DNA from 4 places in the Streptomyces sp. NPDC107454 genome. Region 1 is predicted to be linked to each of the others. Evidence: riboswitches for the same ligand, from Rfam matches in the RefSeq annotation. Region 1 holds a riboswitch; each other region holds the start of a gene.
What was found. A riboswitch is a leader RNA that binds a small molecule or an ion and turns the genes downstream of it on or off. The one in region 1 is predicted to bind cobalamin.
Positions count from the first base shown of each region.

Region 2: another riboswitch for cobalamin. It lies ahead of ACZ69M_RS10635 (CbtB domain-containing protein); the one in region 1 lies ahead of nicT (Nickel transporter NicT).
Region 3: another riboswitch for cobalamin. It lies ahead of ACZ69M_RS21825 (ribonucleoside-diphosphate reductase subunit alpha); the one in region 1 lies ahead of nicT (Nickel transporter NicT).
Region 4: another riboswitch for cobalamin. It lies ahead of ACZ69M_RS40415 ((2Fe-2S) ferredoxin domain-containing protein); the one in region 1 lies ahead of nicT (Nickel transporter NicT).

Region 1 covers NZ_JBVJPA010000015.1:46,845-52,432, forward strand. Annotated here, with positions in the region: gene ACZ69M_RS34990 (hypothetical protein) at 1-563, opposite strand, end outside; gene nicT (Nickel transporter NicT) at 726-1,817, opposite strand; cobalamin riboswitch at 1,846-2,055, opposite strand; gene ACZ69M_RS35000 (ArsR/SmtB family transcription factor) at 2,136-2,495, shown strand; partial or broken gene ACZ69M_RS35005 (CorA family divalent cation transporter) at 3,356-3,553, shown strand; gene ACZ69M_RS35010 (GNAT family N-acetyltransferase) at 3,672-4,271, shown strand; gene ACZ69M_RS35015 (FAD-dependent oxidoreductase) at 4,719-5,588, opposite strand, start outside.
Region 2 covers NZ_JBVJPA010000004.1:93,894-99,481, forward strand. Annotated here, with positions in the region: gene ACZ69M_RS10615 (GNAT family N-acetyltransferase) at 1-279, shown strand, start outside; gene ACZ69M_RS10620 (GNAT family N-acetyltransferase) at 298-1,416, shown strand; gene ACZ69M_RS10625 (phytanoyl-CoA dioxygenase family protein) at 1,403-2,335, opposite strand; gene ACZ69M_RS10630 (MFS transporter) at 2,459-3,769, shown strand; cobalamin riboswitch at 3,889-4,037, shown strand; gene ACZ69M_RS10635 (CbtB domain-containing protein) at 4,073-4,294, shown strand; gene ACZ69M_RS10640 (CbtA family protein) at 4,318-5,070, shown strand; gene ACZ69M_RS10645 (hypothetical protein) at 5,416-5,588, shown strand, end outside.
Region 3 covers NZ_JBVJPA010000008.1:212,478-218,065, reverse strand. Annotated here, with positions in the region: gene ACZ69M_RS21830 (ribonucleotide-diphosphate reductase subunit beta) at 134-1,147, opposite strand; gene ACZ69M_RS21825 (ribonucleoside-diphosphate reductase subunit alpha) at 1,147-3,546, opposite strand; cobalamin riboswitch at 3,667-3,805, opposite strand; gene ACZ69M_RS21820 (GNAT family N-acetyltransferase) at 3,858-4,364, opposite strand; gene mctP (monocarboxylate uptake permease MctP) at 4,585-5,588, opposite strand, start outside.
Region 4 covers NZ_JBVJPA010000020.1:13,823-19,410, forward strand. Annotated here, with positions in the region: gene aceA (isocitrate lyase) at 1-616, opposite strand, end outside; gene ACZ69M_RS40410 (short-chain fatty acyl-CoA regulator family protein) at 1,003-2,400, shown strand; cobalamin riboswitch at 2,415-2,591, shown strand; gene ACZ69M_RS40415 ((2Fe-2S) ferredoxin domain-containing protein) at 2,714-3,106, shown strand; gene ACZ69M_RS40420 (magnesium and cobalt transport protein CorA) at 3,532-4,692, opposite strand; gene ACZ69M_RS40425 (winged helix DNA-binding domain-containing protein) at 4,860-5,588, shown strand, end outside.

The DNA.
Region 1 (5,588 bases):
CGTCGCGGCATCGCGTGCCGGAGCAGCGGACGTCCGGGCGGCCGTGAGCCGTCGGCGCGCCGCCGCAGTCGTACGGCATCGAGCGCGTCCGGCACCAGCCGTGCCCCGCCGCTCACCCGCCACCAGGCCGGCAGGCCCGGTACCAGCGCGGCGGCCCGGCGCAACAGCGACCACAGCGCGGCCTCTCCGCGCCGCAGCCACCAGGTCAGCACCAGGGCTGCCGCGACGTGCGCGGCGGTGGCATGTGGGGTGACCGCGTGAGTGTGGGACATGCGCATGCCGTGCATGACCATAGTGGCGTGCGGGCGCGCTGCCTCGAACCCGAGGTGCAGCCCGCCCTGGGTGGTGAACGTCCCGGCGCCGATGGCCGCAGATGACCGCTCTCGGCCGCCCAGCAGACACCCGGCCCCGAAGACCGGCACGAACCCGGCGGCCTGCACCCACACCGGGGGCGCCGCGCCCGTGGCCAGCGCGTGACCCCCGGCGGCAAGCAGCACGCAGAGCGCGGCGAACACCGCCGCGCGCAGGCTCCGTACCGCCGGGGACACGCTCACACCCCGCATGCTGTCATGGGGAGAGCGGGCCCCGCTCCCCGCCCGCGCACGAGCACCACTGCCGCCTCCTGCCCCGCCGAGCTCGGCCTCCTCTCATGAGCCGGACGCGGACACCGTCCGGTTCACGGCTCTCACCCACGGACCGAGACAGCGAGGTTCCGCCGTCCGCGGTCAGCCGCCGTCTGCAAGACGGTCCGCCCATCGCTGCTCGACCCTGGCCAGCCGCCAGTACGCCAACGCCGCCGCCCAGACGACCACGAACAGGCCGACGATGAGGTAACCGACGTTGTCCAGGTCCAGGCCGGCGATCCAACCGGTCACGGCATCGCGCAGATCGAGCTTCTCGTGCAGCACCCCGACCAGTTCGATGGTGCCGATGAGGAAGGCGACCGCGATGGACAGGCCGGTGATGGTGAGGTTGTAGAACACCTTGCGCACCGGGTTCGAGAACGCCCACTGGTAGGCGAAGTTCATGAAGGTGCCGTCGAGCGTGTCGAACAGGCTCATCCCCGCGGCGAACAGCAGCGGCAGGCACAGGATCGCGTACCACGGCAGTCCGGCCGCGGCGCCGCTGCCCGCCATCACCATCAGGGTGACCTCAGTGGCGGTGTCGAACCCGAGGCCGAACAGGAAGCCGAGCGGGAACATCTGCCCGGGCCGCGTGATCGACTTGGTGAAGCGGCCCAGGACACGGTTCATCAGCCCCCGCGAGTCCAGGTGCTGTTCGAGGGCGGCCTCGTCGTACGTACCGGAGCGCATCGCCCGGAAGACCCGCAGGATGCCGGCGAGCGCCACGAGATTGAGGGCGGCGATGAGATAGAGGAAGGTCCCGGAGACGGTCGTGCCGACGACACCGAGGGTCTGGTGGGTGCGGGAGTCGTCGTTGAGCAGCGTGCCGGCGAGCTGTGCGCCTCCCGCGACCAGGGCGGCCATGACGACCACCACACTGGAGTGGCCGAGTGCGAACCAGAACCCGACCGACACCGGCCGCTTGCCGTCGGCCATCAGCTTGCGGGTGGTGTTGTCGATCGCGGCGATGTGATCGGCGTCGAACGCGTGCCGCATGCCGAGCGTGTACGCGGTCACCCCGAGGCCGACCCCGAACGCCTTGGAGCCGACCTCGTAGTGCCCGGGGGCGACGAGCAGGAACAGGACGCCGAACGCCACTACGTGCAGCGCGGCGATCACCGCCAGGAGCCCGGCGGTACGGACGGTGTCCTCGCGTCGCCAGCGAAAGGTGGTGGGCACGGTGGGCAGGGTCATACGGTCACGCTCCAGCACCTCGTGGATCACTTCGTGAAGTGCCGTGGCCGGTCTCCTGGCTTACGGGTGTGTGCGTGTCCGTCCCGGCCTTCCCGTCCGCCGGGCGGCGGACAGTGACCATGCACAACTGGGACGGAAACTCCCCGATCACAGTGGCGAGGGCCGCTCCGGCCTGAACCCCTCGAACCTCGAAGGGCTGTCACCGGTCTTCCCGAACACCACGGCCCGCCCACCGTAGGGGGGACCACTCATCACTGCATAGCTGCGCAGCCGCGCAGGTATGCAAGATCACATCCGGCTACCTGCGAGGATGTCCCCATGCACCTCGTCCCCGCCGAGCGGGCCGACCGCCGCACCATCGACGGCCACCGGGTCTGCGATGCCATCGCGGCCATCGGCGAGCCCGGCCATGTCCGCGCCTGGGCCGAGCGGTTCTCCCTGCTCTCCGACCCCGGACGCCTGGCCCTCCTCATGACCCTGCACCGGGCAGGCCCCCTCGCCGTCTCGGACCTCGCGATCGCGACCGGCATGAACGACCCCGCCGTGTCCCAGGCCCTGCGGCTGCTGCGCGCCGCCGGTGTCGTGGCGGGCGAGAAGGACGGGCGGGTGGTCCGCTACCGGATCGTCGACCCGATCGCCGCCGCCCTGTTGAGTCACTGCGTCCCCGAGGACAGCTGAGCCGGGCGGGCGATCCGGCCGAGCCGTCGGCCCTGAGGCCGGCTATGGCACCGTGACCGTCAACGCAGGGACCCACCAGGTCCTTGACCTCCCAGGTGGTCCCAAACGGCGCCACCGTAGCCAGCAAAAACGCCCTATCTCCTCATCGGATGCCCGCAGCGTGCTTGAAGGCGGCTGTCCGCTCCTTCTCTTCCTTCTCTGCGGCAGTCTTGCCTATGTCCGTGCAGAGTGCGCCGCAGTGCCATGGCGACGTCGGGTGCGGGCCGTAGCCGTACCGCATAGCCGAGTGCATTGACGCTGATGACGGTCGCTTCGCGGAGCACAGGAGCGATCTCGTCAACGAGATTGAGGGGAACGCTGTCGGACGTGCTTGTGAGTAGCGCCGCGACGATCGGGCCGACGCGCTCGATGGCGCCTTGGCCCTTGGAAAGGGCCGCGAGGGGTACCTTCCACAAGGGCGCGGGATCGGGACCTACTCCACTGACAACCGGAGCCCATGCCGAGGCCACACGGACCACCGGCGCCTGCCGCACAAGTCGTCTTCCGGCGTCACGCCCTTTGAGATGTACATCGAGTTCGGCTGTGGCGAAGCCGCCCATCGACCAGCACGCAGTCAGAGGGCGCGGGTCCGTCGATAACGTACTGTGCGCAGGGACCCCTGCACCGCAAACAACACAACACCGTCTCCTGCACTCTGCGACGAGCCGCTCCTCTGGGGAGAATCTGGGGAGTTTGAGCGGCCCTGGGGAGCGCGTGGGGAGAATCGACTGCACAACGCGGCATGAGCCCGAAAGGCCGCGAAAGACACGTCGACGCAGGTCATAGACAGCGAATGCGGCATCGCCGCAGGTCAGCGCCCCCAGGTAGACGACTTCAAGAAGATCTCTTCCTGGGCGGCGATCCTCTTCGCCCCGACCCTCGTCGGCACGATCTACGGCATGAACTTCAGGGAGATGCCGGAGTTGCACTGGGTGCTCGGATACCCCTTCGCAATCGCCCTGATGGCGGTCGTATGCACCAGTTTGTACTTCATTTTCAAGCGGAAGGACTGGCTCTGAGTAACCGGCTGCCGAAGGCTGGGCCGGGGACTCATCCGGTCGTGAAGGTCAGGGTCGGCTGCGACCCGGACCAGATGCTGTTCAAGCCGACCGGGCGCGGTTGTTCGGGCAGGACGGTATGCGGGCCAAGGCGGTGTTCAGCGCCCGCACCGGGGTGGCGGGGTGCGGAGCGTGGTGGGTGTGGGGCCGCGTTGCGGTGATGACGGCGGCGGCCGGACGACCGCACAATGCGCGGGTGGACAACAACGTCGTCATCCGTCCGGTCGTCTCCGATGAACTGGACGTCGTCGCTGAACTCCGATGGCAGTGGGTCCTGGAGAACCAAGACGCTCCCGTCACCGGGCGCGCGGAGTTCGTGGGGCATTTCGTCACGTGGGCGAGGGAGAACACGTCGTCGCATCGCTGCATGGTCGTGGTCCGCGATGAGGTGATCATCGGCATGGCCTGGCTGGCGGTCCTCCCGCGGGTGCCCAGCCCGCGTGCCCTGCAGCGGGCATCGGGCGACCTGCAGTGCGTGTATGTCGTTCCCGGCGAACGCGATGGCGGCCTGGGCGGCCGGCTCATCGACGCGGTCCTGGATCGCGCTCGGGAGCTCGGGCTCGAACGCGTCACCGTGCACTCCAGCCCCCGCGCGGTCCCGGCCTACTCCCGCCACGGTTTCGAATCATCGCCCCGTCTGCTTCACGCCCGTGTCGCCCGCGCCACCTCCTATCCGTGATGCCTACCGAGAGGCTGCTTCGCCCCGTCAGCCCTCGGCCGGTGTCATGGACGACGGCTGGTTGGAGATGGTCTGGCACCTCTGAACGGGGTGGACCGCCGAGGGCCCACCCGCCTGCTCGACACCACCGGCCGGCTGCCCATTATTGAAAGACGTCGGCGGCAGCCCGGCTCCGAGGCTGTCGCCCCCCGGGCAAGTTCACCGTCCACACTCCGAACGGCGCGTTCGTCACCCTCGGAGCCGCCGAAGTCGCCACCCGCGCGAGAGTGGTCGGCAGCGCGGCACGAGGACATGCGGCGACCGTCAGCGACCGCCCCGGTGTCAGCTCTCCTCGGGAGGCCTCGCGGCAGCGGTGGCAGGCGACCGGTACGAGGTGTCCCTCCGGGCGCCGACTCGGCCCCTCGGTATCAACAGAGGTGAAACCCCCGGCGGCCGCCGAGGGGCGAGTCAGTCGCCGGCGAGTGCCTCGTGGACGGAGGAGACAGCGCCGGCGCCGTCGCCGACGGCGGTGGCCACTCTTTTCGTCGAGCCCGCCCGGAGGTCGCCGACCGCGAAGACCCGGGGTGCGCTGGTCTGGAACGGCAGGGCCGTACCGAACGGTTCGGCAGGCAGGCGGCTGTCCGTGAGGACGAAGCCGCTCTGGGCCTTGGCCACGCCGTCCAGCCAGCCCGACACCGGGTCGGCGCCGATGAAGCAGAACAGGGCGCGGCAAACCAGCCGGTTCCGCCGCCCGTCGGACCTCTCGGCCACGATCGACGCGAGGGTGTCGTCGCCACCCAGTTCGCGGATCGTGCTGCTGGTGTGGACCTGGATCCGCGCATGCGCTCGGATCCGGTCGGTCAGGTAGGACGACATCCGGGCTCCGAGATCGGCGCCGCGGACGATCAGATCCACCGTCGCACCACGGGCGGCGAGGGACAGGGCCGCTTGTCCGGCCGAGTTGGCGCCGCCGACGACCGTCACCGGCTGGTCTTCGTAGCCTCGGACGTCCAGCTCGGTCGCGGCGTACCGGACGCAACCGGACTTCTCGAAAGTCGTCCATTGCGGCAGGTCGAGGTGCCGGTAGTGGGCCCCGGTCGCGGCGATCACCGCGCGGCACCGCATGCGTGTGCCGTCCTCCAGCAGGACGGCCGGCCGTCGCTCCTCGGAGAGGTCCAGGCCGGCCACCGCGCAGGGCGAGTGGATCCGTACACCGAACTTGAGCGCCTGGACCATCGCCAGACGGGTCAGGCTTTCGCCGCTGACTCCATGCGGGAAGCCCAGATAGTTCTCGATGCGGGCGCTCTTGGCGGCCTGGCCGCCGAGCCCGGCGCGGTC
Region 2 (5,588 bases), on a different contig from region 1:
GTGGCCGACTATTTCAACCTGGTCTTCTACCACCCCATCGAGTCAGGAGCCGGCCGCACCGTGCGGGCGATCCACCTCGGTCTTGGCACCTTCCAGGCAAAGCTGGCGCGCGGCGCCCAGCCGCATCCCCTGTACAGCGTGTTCGTGGGAGTGGACCGGCCGTTGGCGGCGGACGAGACGAAGGTCCGTGAACGCAACCGGGCCGAGGCGGAGGCGTTCGGCGCCGAGTACGGCCAGTACGTGGTGGGTGGGCTGAACACCGACGACTGGCTGCTGTGAGCAAGGGGAGGAAGACACATGCCTGATGTGAGGCACTTCGAGACGATCGACGACATCGACCGGGAGGCCTGGGACGCGCTCGCGCCGGGCAGTTGCTTCTACCAGAGCCATGCCTGGCTGCGGGGTCAGGAGCGGCCCGAGTTCGCCACCCCGGGTTACCTCACGGTCGAGGCCGACGGCCAACTCCTCGCCGGGACGCCGTACTACGACTTCCCGGCGGAGAACGCACCGCCCCTGCCGGATGTGTCCGAGGGCCGCGCCGTGCTCAGACTCGGTACCCGCACCGGCTACCACAACGAGTTTCTGCTGCCGAAGGACCCCGGAACGGCAGGGGAGGCACTCGACGCCCTGGTCGCCGGTGCCGCCGAGAGGGCCGCGGCGCTCGGCTGCGACGCGCTGCTCTTCGACTTCCTCACCACCGACAGTCTGCGGCTGCTCGCGAGCCGGTTCGGGGTGCGGGCGCAGCTGCGCGCCGCGGAGGCCGTCGTGCACAACGACGGCGGCACTTTCGAGTCCTACCGTGAGCTGCTCGGTCGCAACGTCCGCAAGCGCGAGTACGAGATCCGGCGCTTCACGGACTCCGGGCTGCACGTGGAGACGGCTCCGTTGTCCGCGTGCGTCGATGAGTTCGCGCCACTGGTCGCCCAGACCATGGACCGGTACAACGCCTCCCTCGACCTCGCTGAGATCCACACGTTCCTCACCGTCCAGGCAAACTGCCTTGACGACCTGAGCACCGTGTTCCGCTGTGTCGACGAGAAGGGGGAACTGGTCGGCGCCAGCCTGTGCTTCGCCTGGCGGAACACCTTCTACGCCCGGGTGGCCGGCTTCGACTACGAGCGGACGCGCAACGCCTACGAGTACTTCAACGCCGTGTACTACGAACCGCTCCACCACATGGAACGCAACGCGATGACCACGCTCCATCTCGGGCCCTCCGCCCTGAAGGCCAAGGTTCACCGGGGGGCCTCGCTGCACCCCCTGTGGGCGGCCGTCGTTCCCCTGCCGGCCACCGCGCCCGCCGGACTGCGACGGGACACGGTGGCGGACCAGGCTCTCGCCGACGCGGTCCGTGAAGAGGCGGGCGCCGGCATGAGCGAGGAGGAGTGGGATCTGACCCGCGTCACTGCCCTGTGAGGGAGGCCTCCGGGCCGTCGGGCTCGCGGACGGGCCACAGCACCGGGCAGAACTCCGGGTCGGAGTAGTCCGGTTGCCCGGCGGGAGTCCTGCGGACCAGGAAGTCGTGTTTGTAGGGCTCCTGCCGGCCGTCGGACAGGGTGTGGTCGCGGTAGGCGTTCGTCCCGTCCTGGAGATGGAACGAGATGGCCCGGCGCGGCCGCGGACTGCGGTTGGCGCCGCTGCCGTGGTAGAGAAGGCAGTGGTGGAAGGTCATGTGTCCCTTGGGAATGTGCACCGGAACCTTCTCGGCCACGGCGCCGTTTCGCTCCGCGTCTCCGTTCAGGAGATAGTCGCGCCCCACGTCCCGCGGATCACCGACCGGCCGGGCGGCGCCGTGCCGATGCTGCCAGCGGTGGCTTCCATTCACCATGGTGATCGTGCCCGACTCCTCGGTGCAGTCGTGGAACGGAATGAAGGCGGTGAGCATTTCGTCCGAGGAGCAGGTGGGCCAGAAATACTTGTCGAAGTGCCAGGAGACAATGTTCGACTTCTCCTCGGCGATGGGCGGCTTGTAGATCAGCGTGGCCTGGAAGACGCGTATTCCAGGCGTCTGCGCCAAGCGGGCGGCCACCGCCCCGACGATGGGTTTCCTCAGGATTTTCCTCATCGTTTCGTCTTGGTAGTGGATGTAGTCGTTGTTGCGTTGGACATCTCCGTCGGCGGGGGTCCAGTCGGCCAGCCGGTCCGGTCGTGTCGGAAGCTCCCGATCGCGCTGACCAGCGTAGTAGCGCTCGCTCGCGTCGGTCAGGGCGTCCACTTCGGCGTCGGTGAGCAGCTTCTCGGACAAATACCAGCCACGCTCCGAGTAAAGCCGGACATCTTCCTCGGACGGGAGCAGTTCGACTTCCTCGGCGGTAAGTCCTGAATGGTCGTACATTCCGCGACTCCTGTTACCGTGAATGGGGTGCAACAACGACATCCACCCGCACGCTAGCGGACCACGGTGCGCCATGCTAGCGTTGCCGTGATTTTTTTCATGAAGACTTGACCGGGGGTTGCGGTGGCCATATTCGACAAGGATATTCGAATCCTGATCGCGGACAACAAAGACTTCCGCAACATCTGGCTCGGAGAAACCTCGGCGCATTTCGGCGGACAGCTGACCAGTTTTCTCCTACCCTTGATCGCGGTCACCTATCTCCACGCCGACGGCACGGGCGTGGGACTCGTCTCGGCGGTGCAGTTCGTCCCCGTCGTGGTGCTCTCGCTGATCGCCGGTGTCATGGTCGACCGGTATCCGCCGCGCCGCACCCTCGTCACCGCGAGTGTCGCCCAGGGCGCCGCGCTTGCGGTGCTCGCCGCGTTCCAGGCGGCCGACGGGCTGAACTTCGGCCAACTTGTCGTCGCCGCCGCCGTGATCGGTATCGCCACCGTCTTCTACGAAGTCGCCTACCAGTCCACGCTGCCCAGGCTCCTGCCGTTGAACTCCATCGCCGCGGCCAACGGCCTGCACCAGGCGACGTATTCGGTCAGCACCCTCGCCGGTCCCGCCGCGGCCGGCTTCCTCGTCGGCCAGTTGGGGGTGTCACCGACCCTGACGGTGGCCGCCGCGTGCGCCTCCGGTGCCGCGGTGAGCGGTCTGCTGCTGCGCGGCGTCAAGGCCCCCGAACAGCCACGTGAGTCGGCGCTGAAGGCGATCGGCTCCGGGCTCCGCTACACGTGGTCCCTGCGCCCGATCCGGGACCTGTGCGTTCAGGCCGGCCTGTCGAACCTGCACGAGAAGGCCTTCCTGACCGTCTTCCTGGTGTTCGCCGTCCGTGATCTCGACATGAGCGGCACCGTCGTGGGCGTGATCACCGGCATCGGCAGTGTGGGGGCCCTGATCGGTTCGCTCTGCGCCACTCGGCTCACCCAACGGTGGGCCGTCGGCGGTGTGCTGGCCCTGGGCGCGGTGCTGGCCGCGGTGGGTCTGCTGCTCGTACCCGCCGTCAGCCAGGTCGGTGGATACGTCGCGGTGCTCGCGTCGGTCGCCATGATGGTGAACGGCTTCGGCGTCGCACTGTTCAACGTGTTCGCCGTCAGCCTGCGGCAGGCGATTCCGCCGGAGCACCAGATCGGCGCGGTGACCGCGAGCTACCGCCTTGTCGCCCTGGGAACGCTGCCCCTGGGGGCCCTCGTCGGCGGCGCCCTGGCCGACGCCCTGTCACCCGGTACGGCCCTGTGGGCCGTCGGGATCTCCTACCTCGTTGTCTCCTTCTGGCTCACGTTCTCCCCTCTCCGCGGGGCTCGCACGCTGGAGGAGGCACAGAAGCTCGGTCGTACGGCGGACACGCCCGAGCCCCAGGACGCGGACCGGTCCCCCTCGGTCTGAGAGCGAGGCCAGGGCCCGAACTCAGCTTGGTTCCGCCACCGCTGACCCGCTGTTCACAGGGGACCGGCCACCTGGTGCGAGAGGAAGATCACGCCAGGTGGCGCGGTCTTGGCCCCGCACCCGACACGCGGTACGGTCGGTGCGATATCGATGACGGCAAGACGGAAGCCGGTGGGAAACCGGCACGGTCGCGCCACTGTGAACGAGAGGCTCCAGCCCGCTGGGACCTCTTGTGAGTCAGACCCGTAGCCGTCGTCCAGTGCACCACCGAGATGGGACGCGAACTCCCGAGGAGGTCCTGCCATGGCGCAGACCGTCGCCCAGCCGACAACCACCACCCCTGTCGTTCCCGCGAAGCTGCCGCTCAAGGCGATTGCTCCGTGGGCGGTCTTCTTCGGCATTCTGATGCTCGTCCTGCTGTACTTCGTCGGTGCCGAACAGGGCGCCACCTCCGTCGTCTCCGGCTCGGACGTCCATGAGTGGGTACACGACGCCCGTCACCTTCTCGGCTTCCCCTGCCACTGACCGAGGGGACCCGCAGCACTGCCATGAACTCCGCAACGGTAAGAAATCTGCTCGTGCGGGGCATGCTGGCCGGCCTCGGTGCCGGCCTGCTCGCCCTGGTTGCCGCCTACTTCCTCGGTGAGCCGAACGTCGACAGCGCGATCAGCTTCGAGGAAGCCCACTCCCACGAGCACGAGATGGAGATCGTCTCCCGCTCTCTGCAGTCCACCGCCGGTCTTGCTACCGGCGTCCTGGTCTACGGCGTCGCTTTCGGCGGCATCGCCGCGCTCGCCTTCGCCTTCGCGCTCGGCCGCGTCGGCCGCTTCAGCCCGCGGGCGACCGCGCTGCTGCTGTCCGGCTGCGCGTTGCTGGCCGTGTACGTCGTGCCGTTCCTGAAGTACCCGGCCAACCCGCCGTCGGTCGGCAACCCCGACACCATCGGCAAGCGGACCACCCTGTACTTCCTGATGATGGTGCTCAGCGTGCTCCTCGCGATCGCCGCCACCATCCTGGGCAAGCGGCTGGCACCCAGGATCGGCACCTGGTACGCCACCGTCGGCGCGGTGGCCGCCTTCGCCGTCGTGATCGGTCTGGCGTACGCGTTCCTGCCGGTCATCAATGAGGTGCCGAAGGACTTCCCGGCCACCCTGCTGTGGCGGTTCCGTCTCTCCGCACTGGCCATCCAGACCGTGCTGTGGGGCGGATTCGGCCTGGTCTTCGGCGAGTTGGCCGAGCGGTTGCTGAATCCCAAGCCGGTGAAGGCCGCCGCGAGCGGACGGGTCGCCGTCCCCAGCTGACACCACCCACCGCACGAGTGAGGCCCCCGGAACCCTCCGGGGGCCTCTCGCGTTTCCACGGTCTCGTAAGTCCCCTGCCCTCGAAGGTGTGTTCCGTGGAGGAAGTGGTCAACCGGTGAAGAATTGACGGGAGTTGTTAAAGGTTGGAAGAATCCAGCTCGCTTCGCCGCGTCTGAAGTGAGCGAAGCGACACGAGTGGCCTGGGCGGCATGCCTGCCGCCGGTTCTTGCGTCGGGTCATCCGGTTCTGCCGTCCGCGTCGGTCACTCGCGCGTCATCACCTCCCACACTTTCGATTTCACAGAGGCTCATCTTGTCGCGTTCGCAACACTCCAGAACTCTGGCTGTGCTCGCCGCAACCGCATTCGCCACCTCCGCCGTGCCCCTGCTCTGCGCGGGGGTGGCCAGTGCCACGACCGCCGGGGCGTGCGAGTCCGCCACGGTCCAGTACCGCATCGTCGGCGCCGACGGAAACGTCGTGGGCGCCGACTGGACCTCGCAGGGCGGTTTCCACCAATG
Region 3 (5,588 bases), on a different contig from region 1:
CCCATAGGGGGTCCATGGACGGTGCATGGACGGCCCATGGACGAGACGCGGTGATGCCGGGCCGCCACATGCGGCCCGGCATCACCGGTGTCATACCGTCAGAAGACCTCGTGCCGACGGAAGTTCTCGTCCGTCAGAAGTCCTCGTCGAAGCCGACCGAGCCCTCCACCGCCACCTGGTACGCCGAGGGGCGGCGCTCGAAGAAGTTGGTCAGCTCCTGGACGCCCTGGAGCTCCATGAAGGAGAAGGGGTTCTCGGAGCTGTACACCGGGGCGAAGCCGAGACGCTGCAGACGCTGGTCGGCCACGCACTCCAGATACTGGCGCATCGAGTCGGTGTTCATGCCCGGCAGACCCTCACCGCACAGGTCGCGCGCGAACTGCAGCTCGGCCTCGACGGCCTCCCTCAGCATGTCGGTGACCTGCTGCTGGAGCTGGTCGTCGAAGAGCTCCGGCTCCTCCTTGCGCACGGTGTCCACCACCTCGAAGGCGAAGGACATGTGCATCGTCTCGTCGCGGAACACCCAGTTGGTGCCGGTGGCGAGACCGTGCAGCAGACCCCGGCTGCGGAACCAGTAGACGTACGCGAAGGCGCCGTAGAAGAAGAGGCCCTCGATGCACGCGGCGAAGCAGATGAGGTTGAGCAGGAAGCGACGTCGGTCCGCCTTGGTCTCCAGGCGGTCCAGCTTCTCCACCGAGTCCATCCACTTGAAGCAGAACTCGGCCTTCTCACGGATCGAGGGGATGCTCTCGACGGCGTCGAAGGCGGCGGCGCGGTCCTCCGGGTCGGGAAGGTAGGTGTCCAGCAGGGTCAGATAGAACTGGACGTGGACCGCTTCCTCGAACAGCTGCCTGGAGAGATACAGGCGCGCCTCGGGGGAGTTGATGTGCTTGTAGAGGGTCAGCACGAGGTTGTTCGACACGATCGAGTCGCCCGTCGCGAAGAACGCGACCAGCCGGCCGATCATGTGCTGCTCACCCTGCGAGAGCTTCGCGAGGTCGGCCACGTCCGAGTGGAGGTCGACCTCCTCCACGGTCCAGGTGTTCTTGATGGCGTCCCGGTAGCGCTCGTAGAAGTCCGGGTAGCGCATGGGGCGGAGGGTGAGTTCGAAGCCCGGGTCGAGCAGGTTCTTCTCGGTGGAGCTCATTACTGGCAGGCCTCGCAGGACTCGGGGTTCTCAAGGGAGCAGGCGACGGCGTCCTCGTCGGGGATCGCCTGCACGGGGATGGTCTTCTCGGGCTGGGCCTGCGCCTGGGCGGCACGGGCGATACGGGTCGCCGGGCGGGAGCGCAGGTAGTACGTCGTCTTCAGGCCCGACTTCCAGGCGTACGCGTACATCGAGGAGAGCTTGCCGATCGTCGGCGTCTCCAGGAAGAGGTTCAGGGACTGGGCCTGGTCCAGGAACGGGGTGCGGGCGGCAGCCATGTCGATCAGGCCGCGCTGCGGGATCTCCCAGGCCGTGCGGTACAGGTCGCGGACGTCCTGCGGGACCCAAGTGAAGCCCTGCACCGAACCGTTGGACTCGCGCAGCGCCTCGCGGGTCTGCGCGTCCCACACGCCGAGCTTCTTCAGCTCGTCCACCAGGTAGGAGTTGACCTGGAGGAACTCACCGGAGAGCGTCTCGCGCTTGAACAGGTTGGACACCTGAGGCTCGATGCACTCGTACACACCCGCGATGGACGCGATGGTGGCGGTGGGCGCGATGGCGAGGAGGAGGGAGTTGCGCATGCCGACTGCGGCGATACGCTCCCGCAGGGCCGCCCAGCGCTCCGGCCAGGTCAGCTCCACGCCGTAGTGGTCGGGGTGCAGGACGCCACGGGCCGTACGGGTCTTCTCCCAGGCCGGGAGCGGGCCGCTGCGCTCCGCGAGGTCGGCCGAGGCCTCGTACGCGGCGAGCATGATCCGTTCGGCGATCCGGGTGGAGAGGGCCTTGGCCTGCGGGGAGTCGAAGGGGACGCGCAGCTTGAAGAAGACGTCCTGCAGACCCATCGCGCCGAGGCCGACGGGCCGCCACTTCGCGTTCGACCGGCCGGCCTGCTCGGTCGGGTAGAAGTTGATGTCGACGACACGGTCGAGGAAGGTGACGGCGGTACGGACCGTCTCGTCCAGCCGCTCCCAGTCGATGTCCCCGTCGACCACGAAGGCGCCGAGGTTGACCGAGCCGAGGTTGCAGACCGCCGTCTCCCCGTCGTCCGTGACCTCCAGGATCTCGGTGCAGAGGTTCGAGGAGTGGACGGTGTGGCCCGGCTCCGCCGTCTGGTTGGCGGTGCGGTTGGCGGCGTCCTTGAAGGTCATCCAGCCGTTGCCGGTCTGCGCGAGGGTGCGCATCATGCGGCCGTAGAGGTCACGGGCCGGGATGGTCTTCCTGGCGAGGCCGGCCGCCTCCGCCCCGCGGTACGCCGCGTCGAACTCGTCGCCCCACAGGTCGACCAGCTCGGGCACGTCGGAGGGCGAGAAGAGGGACCACTGCCCGTCGGCGTCGACCCGGCGCATGAACTCGTCCGGGATCCAGTGCGCGAGGTTCAGGTTGTGCGTACGGCGGGCGTCCTCACCGGTGTTGTCGCGCAGCTCCAGGAACTCCTCGATGTCGGAGTGCCAGGTCTCCAGGTAGACCGCGGCCGCGCCCTTGCGCCGGCCGCCCTGGTTCACCGCGGCGACCGAGGCGTCGAGGGTCTTCAGGAACGGGACGATTCCGTTTGAGTGCCCGTTCGTACCGCGGATCAGCGAACCGCGCGAACGGATCCGGGAGTACGAAAGACCGATGCCGCCCGCGTGCTTCGAGAGGCGGGCCACCTGGTGGTAGCGGTCGTAGAGGGAGTCCAGCTCGTCCAGCGGGGAGTCGAGGAGGTAGCAGGACGACATCTGCGGGTGCCGCGTACCGGAGTTGAACAGCGTGGGGGAGGAGGGGAGGTAGTCGAGACGGCTCATGAGCCCGTAGAGCGCCGCGACCTCGTCCAGGGCCCGGTTCGTGTCGTCCTCGGCCAGGCCCGACGCCACGCGCAGCATGAAGTGCTGGGGCGTCTCGATGACCTTGCGGGTGATCGGGTGCCGGAGCAGATAGCGGCTGTGCAGGGTGCGCAGGCCGAAGTAGCCGAAGCGGTCGTCGCCGTCGATGTCGATCAGCGCGTCCAGCCGGGCCGTGTGCAGCCGGACGAACTCCGCCGTGCGGTCGGCGATCAGGCCCTCGCGGTGACCCGCGGCGATCGACCCGGAGAAGGACGTGACGCCCTGCGAGGCGGCCTCCGCCGCGATGCTGATCGTCAGCAGTCTGGCCGCCAGCCGGGAGTAGACGGGGTCCTCGGAGATGAGGCCCGCGGCCGCCTCGGTGGCCAGTTCGCGCAGCTCCGTGTCGTCCGCGTGCGCGGACCGGCCGCGCAGCGTGGCGGCGGCGACCCGGCCGGGGTCGGCGCCGGGGAGGTCGGCGGTGAGGTCGGTCAGGGTACGCAGCAGAGTGGTACCGGGACCGTCCGTCTCCACCGGGACCTGCTTCCGCTCCTGCTGTGCGAAAGCGGTAGCTGAAGCCGGGTCGGCTGGCGCGATGGTCACTTGGGGCTCTCCCTCGCTCGGCACGGGGCCTGGCGGAGGGCAGGGCAGCTCACGAGCGCACGCGGCGTCGCGTCCACCGGCCCATTCCGCGAGGCCCGGACGTCATGCACCCGGGCCGGATGGCCGGGCGCGCTGTCGGCAGGTCCTCGGACTGACGCGAGTACATGGGCGCGAGTGTGCGAACACGTACAAGTACACCGTTGCGGGACAGTTCCGGATTTGCACCGGATTCCCCTGCGGCGACAGCGAGCATGAGCATACATCTTGTGCCGGGCTGCGGTGACACCACCAGATGTTGTGTCGTGCCGGTGTCAGAGTGTCAACTCGTAGGTGAGGAGAGTGATGTCGTCGAGCTCCGGGAGGGGGTTCCAGTCGCGGTCGGGGGTGCGGGTGAAGCCGAGGCGTTCGTAGATGCGGTGGGCGGCATGCATGGTGCGCTGGGTGGAGAGCACGACGCGTACGCAGCCCGCGGTGGCGCGTGCGTGGTCGACGCAGGCGCGGACGAGGGTCTCGCCGGCACCTCGGCCGCGGGACTCGCGTGCGACGGCGAGCATACGGATCTCGGCTTCGCCGGGGCGGGCTATGTCGGCCATGGGGCCGCCACGCGGTACGAAGGTCACGGCGCCGAGGATGCGGTCGTGGTCCACGGCGACGAGGACCTCCGCGGCGGTGGCTCGTTTCGCCACGTCTCGCAGTTCGCCGAGGTACTCGTCGTTCTCCCCGAAGTCGAGCAGGCCGTCGCCGAGGTAGGCCTGTGCGGTGATCTCGCCGATGCGGTCGTATTCGTGGGGGTGGGCGTGTCTGATGCGGATGTCCATGCCGGTGAGTGTGCAACAGGACGCGGGAACGGGCCGCCGGATTTATGTCCGACGGCCCGTGGGGGGTTGTTGGTGCGGTTGCGCGGCTGCGGGTGCGTGGGGGCTTGGCGCGCAGTTCCCCGCGCCCCGGGCCTTTAGGGACGCGGGGAACTGCGCGAGAAGCCCCCACCGGGCCCGCAGCCGAAGAACCCACCGGAGGTCCGGGGGCGCAGCCCCGGGCTCAGTGGGTGGAACCCGCCGTGGCCGGAGGCAGTTCCGTCACGACGCCCGCGTCCCCCGCATCCGCCGTGTAGTCCTCCGGAGACGTCTCGTCGACGCCGTCCGGCGCGTTGAAGGCGCGGAGGGCGAAGGTGAGGACGACGCTGACCACGACGTTCATGACGAAGGCCGTCAGACCGATGTAGCCGATCTCCCCGATGCCCGGGATCTCCTTCGAGCTGCCGCCGAAGTGCTTCTGGGTCGGAGAGGCGACCCCGTACGCGGCGAGCGTGCCGTACAGCATGCCCACCGCCCAGCCCCCGAGCAGCGCCCAGCGGTGGAACCAGCGGGTGAACAGGCCACCGACCAGCGCCGGGAAGGTCTGGAGGATCCAGATGCCGCCCAGGAGCTGGAAGTTGATCGCGACCGTCTTGTCCATCGTCAGGACGAAGACCAGCGCGCCCACCTTCACCAGCAGCGACACCAGCTTGGAGACCCTGGTCTCCTGCTGCGGCGTCGCGTCCGGCTTGATGAAGTCCTTGTAGATGTTGCGGGTGAAGAGGTTCGCGGCCGCGATGGACATGATGGCCGCCGGCACGAGCGCTCCGATGCCGATCGCCGCGAAGGCCACCCCCGCGAACCAGTCCGGGAACATGTTCTCGAAGAGCTGGGGGATGGCGAGTTGGCCGTTGGTGACCTTGACCCCGGCCGCGATCGCCATGAACCCGAGCAGGGCGAGCAGCCCCAGCATCAGGGAGTAGAGAGGAAGGATCGTGGTGTTGCGGCGGATCACCTCACGGCTGCGGCTGGAGAGCGTCGCCGTGATCGAGTGCGGGTACATGAACAGCGCGAGCGCCGATCCGAGCGCGAGCGTGGCGTAGGTCCACTGGCCCGCTTCGGCGGGCACGAGCCCGCCCGCCCCCGCCGCCGTGTACTTGTCGCTCGCCGCCTTGAAGATCTCGTCGAACCCGCCCAGCTTGATCGGGATGTAGATGATGGCCACCGCGATCACGATGTAGATCAGGG
Region 4 (5,588 bases), on a different contig from region 1:
TGTGCTGTGAGGTCGGCACCAGGACCTTGCCGCCGAGGTGGCCGCACTTCTTCTCGGAAGCGAGCTGGTCCTCGTAGTGGATGCCGGCCGCGCCCGCCGCGATCATCGCCTTGGTCAGCTCGAAGGCGTTGAGCGGGCCGCCGAAGCCGGCCTCCGCGTCGGCGACGATCGGCGCCAGCCAGTCCGTCGTGTCCCCGGCGTCCTCGGCGGTGGCGATCTGGTCGGCGCGCAGCAGCGCGTTGTTGATGCGGCGGACCACCTGTGGGACGGAGTTGGCCGGGTAGAGGCTCTGGTCCGGGTAGGTGTGCCCGGCCTGGTTGGCGTCGGCGGCGACCTGCCACCCGGACAGGTAGATGGCCTGCAGACCGGCCTTGACCTGCTGCACCGCCTGGCCGCCGGTCAGGGCACCGAGCGCGTGGATGTAGTCCTGCTCGTGCAGCTGGCGCCACAGCCGGTCGGCGCCGCGCCGGGCCAGGGTCGCCTCCTCGCGGACACTTCCGGAGAGCCGTACGACGTCCTCGGCGCCGTAGGTGCGCTCGATGCCCTGCCAGCGCGGGTCGGTGGCCCAGCGCCGGGCGAGTTCCTCGGCCGCCTGGGTCCTCGCTTCTGCTGCCATGACTGTCACCGTCTCCTCGGTCTGTTGCGTCTGCCAAGCACCCTGTCCCGGAGAGCAGGGGTGGCACTGTGTGTCGTATAGCCGGAGTGAAGCTGGAGTGCGGCCCGCCACCCGGTGCTGTGCGGAGGTGAGCAACGCTGCCGCGAAGGACCGCTGTCCTCGCCGGGATCGCCGACGTCAGGACATGAATTGCGCCCCGGCTCCGAGCGGTGATCGCCGGGGTCCGGCGGGCCGCACTGAAACTCTGACATTGGCACTGAGTGCCATCAAGCGTGGATGCATGCCAACTTCTGCGAATCTTCAACCGCTCTTTTGCCAAGTTTGCGAAGGGTCGCAGGATCGGTCGATCACGTACGCTGACCGCATCACGGACTGGGAGGATCGCGGTGAGCAAGACATACGCGGGCGCCCGGCTGCGCCGTCTGCGCGAGGAACGCGGGATGAGCCAGGCCGAGCTCGCCCGGGTCCTCGCGATCTCGCCGAGCTATCTCAATCAGATGGAGCACGACTCCCGCCCGCTGACCGTGCCCGTCCTGCTGCGCCTGACCGAAGCGTTCGGCGTCGACCCCGGCTTCTTCTCCGCACGCGACACCACCCGGCTGGTGGCGGACCTCCGTGAGGCACTGGCCGGGGAACTCGCCGAGGCCCGCGTCTCCGCCGCCGACCTCGCCGACCTCGCGGCCCGGCTGCCCGGCGTCGCCCAGGTCCTGGTCGACCTCGGCCGCCGCAACCAGCGCCTCGCCGAACACCTTGCCGACAGCCGGGGCACGGACCCGGACCAGCCGCGCTCGCCGCACGAGGAGATCCGCGACTTCTTCTACCGCCGCCAGAACTACCTCCACGACACCGACCTCGCCGCGGAGGACCTCGCCCGCGACATCGGTATCCGCCCCGGCGATGTCCTCCGCGTCCTGGCCACCCGCCTCACCGACCGCCATGGCGTCCGGCTGACCGCCGAACCCGGCGAACGCCTTCACCACTTCGACGAGCCGACCCGCACCCTCCACCTGTCCACCCGGCTCCGCCCCGGCCAGCGCGCCTTCCGCATGGCCACCCAGCTCGCCCTGCTCGAATACGGCGACGAACTCGACCGCCAGGCCGCCGAGGACTTCGAACCCGGCACCCCCACCCACGCCCTGGCCCGCATCGGCATCGCCAACTACTTCGCCGCCGCGATGATCCTCCCGTACACCGCCTTCCACACGGCGGCCGAAGAGGCGCGCTACGACATCGAACGCCTCACCGACCATTACGGCCTCGGCTACGAGACCGTCTGCCACCGCCTGAGCACCCTCCAACGCCCGCGGCTGCGCGGAGTTCCCTTCTCCTTCGTCCGGGTCGACCGCGCTGGCAACATGTCCAAGCGGCAGTCCGCGACCGGCTTCCACTTCTCCCGGGCGGGCGGCACCTGCCCGCTCTGGAACGTCTACGAGGCGTTCGCCGCCCCCGGCCGCATCCACGTCCAGATCGCCGAAATGCCCGACGGGCAGCGGTACTTGTGGACGGCCCGCGCGATCACCCGGCACCGCGGCGGCTGGGGCGAACCCGGCAAGACCTTCGCCATCGGCCTCGGCTGCGAGATCCGCCACGCCCACCGCCTGGTCTACGCCGACGGCCTCGACCTCACCAGCGCCTCAGCCGCCACCCCCATCGGCATGGGCTGCCGCGTCTGCGAACGCCTCGACTGCCCCCAGCGGGGCGCGCCGCCGCTCGGCCGGCCCCTGCGGATCGACCAGAACAGCAGCACGTTCGTGCCGTACCCGGTGACCGATCGCACGGTCTGACCGTACGACGGACTTGATAGCCTCATCAGGCCAGTCGAGCCACACCCGAGGCCAGGGAATCCGGTGCGAATCCGGAACTGACGCGCAGCGGTGAGGGGGACGGGCGGGGCACGCGAGCCACTGGGAGACCGGGAAGGCGCCCCGGCCGGACGAACCCGAGTCCGAAAACCTGCTGGCACCTTCGCGCTCCGGCGCGGAGGGACGTCCGTAGGCCAGGCTCCGCGTACGAGCCCCGACCCCCGAGGCATGCCCGTGCACCTCCGCGCCCCCGCGATCCGCTACGTGTCTCCCTCTGAGAGGAGGGTGACGATCAATGCCTCGACGGCGATCTGAAGAAGACGGACGTGCCCCGCACCCTCCCGCAGCCCCGGCGCCGTGCCGGGTCGTGGTCTGCCGGGACTGCTGCTGCGGGACCCCGAAAGTCACCGGCGTGGACCACGACCGGCAGGTGGCACGCCTGGCCGAGGAGGTTCCCGTGCGTGTCTCGGACTGTCTCGACGTGTGCGAACACGCCAACGTGATCGTCGTCCAGCCCTCGGCCGCCGCCCGTGCCGCAGGCGCCCGCCCGGTCTGGCTCGGCCTCGTCAACGACCCCGACGCCACCGAGGACGTCGCCGCCTGGGTACAGGCCGGCGGCCCCGGTATCGCTCCCTGCCCCGACATCCTCGATCTCTACGCCTTCACCCCGCCGCGCAGGGCGCGATGAGCGCGCATCCAGACCGATTGACGTTTCTACGGAGCTCTCTCGGATACCGATCGTCACTCGACGTCGACTCCGTGGGCGTGGGCAAGGTGAACGTGGTCCGCCTCATGATGTGGGCGGCGAGACAGCACATTGTCGTCACTGTCTGTGATGTGTCGTAGGGGTAGTCAGTTCGGCAGAAATCGGCGAGTAGGGGAGCCCGCCAGGGTATTGCGTCGGGGTGGAAGGGGAGAGTGTCATTCAATTCTCCCCAGATTCTCCCCAGCGTTGAAGAGTGCTCGAAAGACCAGGTCAGAGGCTCAGATGAGGCTGGATGAGGAGATCACCCGCATCACCTCTCCCCAGGGACTCCCCACGGCCGATCCTCGCTCGATCCGCAGTAGATGCGTGAGCAAAGTGTGAACAGGAACTGAGCGTAGTGCGAGGGGCTAGAGCCAGTCCCGCCGCTTGAAAATCACGTACAAACTCGCGCAAACCACCCCCATCAGGCCGATCGCAAAGGGGTATCCGAAGTGCCATCCCAGCTCCGGCATGTTCTCAAAGTTCATGCCGTAAATAGTTCCAACCAGTGTGGGAGCAAACAGAATCGCCGCCCACGAAGAGATCTTCTTGATCTCCTCGTTCTGCTCGAAGCCCGCCTCCGCCAGTGCGCGCATCTCGGCGTTCTGCTGCTGGGTGACGAGGGTGGCGTTGACGGTGAGGATGTCGGTGAGGGCCTGGCGGAAGCCGTCGACGCGTTCGCTGGTGTGGGTGACGTGGTCGGCGACGTCGCGGAGGTAGCGCTGGAGTTCCTCTTCGGTGCCGTACTTGGCGAAACCCGCCATCAGGCCGTGCAGCATGCCGACCAGCGGGCGGGTGGCGCGCTGGAACTCGACCATTTCGCGGGAGAGTTCGTAGATGCGGCGGGACACCTCGGGGTCGCCGCGGAAGACCTCGGTCTCGATCTCGTCGATGTCGTTCTGGACGCCGGTGACGACGGGGACGTAGCCGTCGACCACGGAGTCGAGGATCGCGTAGAGGACGGCCTCGGGGCCGAGTTTCAGCAGCTCCGGGGTGTCCTCCATGCGGCGGCGCACCGCCGACAGGTCCGGTGCCGCGCCGTGCCGGACGGTGATCACGAAGTCTGGGCCCACGAAGACGTGCAGTTCGCCGAAGTAGACCTCCTCGGCCGCGTCCAGATAGCGGGCCGCGCTCAGGACGACGAAGAGCGTGTCGCCGTAGCGCTCCAGCTTCGGACGCTGGTGTGCCTCCATCGCGTCCTCGACGGCGAGTGGATGCAGGTCGAACTCGGCCGCCAGGGAGAGGAGTTCGGCCTCCGTGGGGCGGGCCAGGCCGATCCATGCCATGCCGGACGGCTGGTCGCGCAGCTCTCGGAAGGTGTCGGCCAGGGAGGTGGGGGTCGAGACCCGTACGCCGTCGCGGTACAGGGCCGCCTGTACGACGCTGTCGGCGACGGCGGGTTCCGGCTCCGGCGGGTCGGCGCGCGGCGCCGGCGGTGTCACGCCGGTCGCGGCCGGCGGGTTCAGGGCGCGTCGCCAGACGGGCTTTCTGCCGTTCTTGGCGGTCGGACGGGGGCGTCGCTCGGACATTGCGGCTGCCTCCCAAGTCGCAGGTACGTCGCTGTGATCACGGAGAAGGATATACGGGTCAAATGTCGCGGGCGGGCAGTGGGCGTACCGTCCGGGCGGGCGTGCCCGTGGAGGGCCCCACGGCTTGCGGACAGAAGGTGTCCGCAAGCCCCGTTAGCGTGCACGGCATGACGACGAGGGCGACGGCGAAGACGAAGACGAGCGGCGTGGACGGCAGCGCCAGCGGGAGCGGGAGCGGGAGCGGGAAGGTGGGCGGTGGGGGTGGGGCCAGGAGGCGCGGTATCGGCGCCCACCCCGCACCCGTACTCGACCCCCGCGCCCTCAACCGTGCGACCCTCGCCCGCCAGCTCCTCCTGCACCGCTCCGCCGGGCATGGCGTCACGGACGCCGTCCGGCACCTCGTGGGTCTTCAGGCGCAGAACGTGAAGCCGCCGTACCACGCCCTCGCCGCCCGACTGGAAGGGTTCCGGCCCGAGGAGCTGTCGACGGCCATGGAGGACCGTGCCGTCGTCCGCATCGTGACCCTGCGCTCCACCATCCACACCCACACCGCCGACGACGCCCTCACCCTGCGACCGCTCGTGCAGGGGGCCCGCGACCGGGAGCTGAACACCTTCCGCAAGGGGCTCGCGGGTGTCGACCTGGACCGGCTCGCCGTGATCGCCCGGGAACTGGTGGAGGCCGAGCCGCGCACGATGAAACAGCTGCGTGAGGAACTGCTCGTGCACTGGCCGGACGCCGACCCCTTCGCGCTCTCGGTCGCCGCCCGCTGCCGGCTGCCGCTCGTCCAGGTCACCCCGCGCGGACTGTGGGGCCGCAGCGGCCAGGTCGCGCTGACCACCGCCGAACACTGGCTGGGCCGTCCCACCGAGCCGTCCCCGGGCCCCGACGCGGCC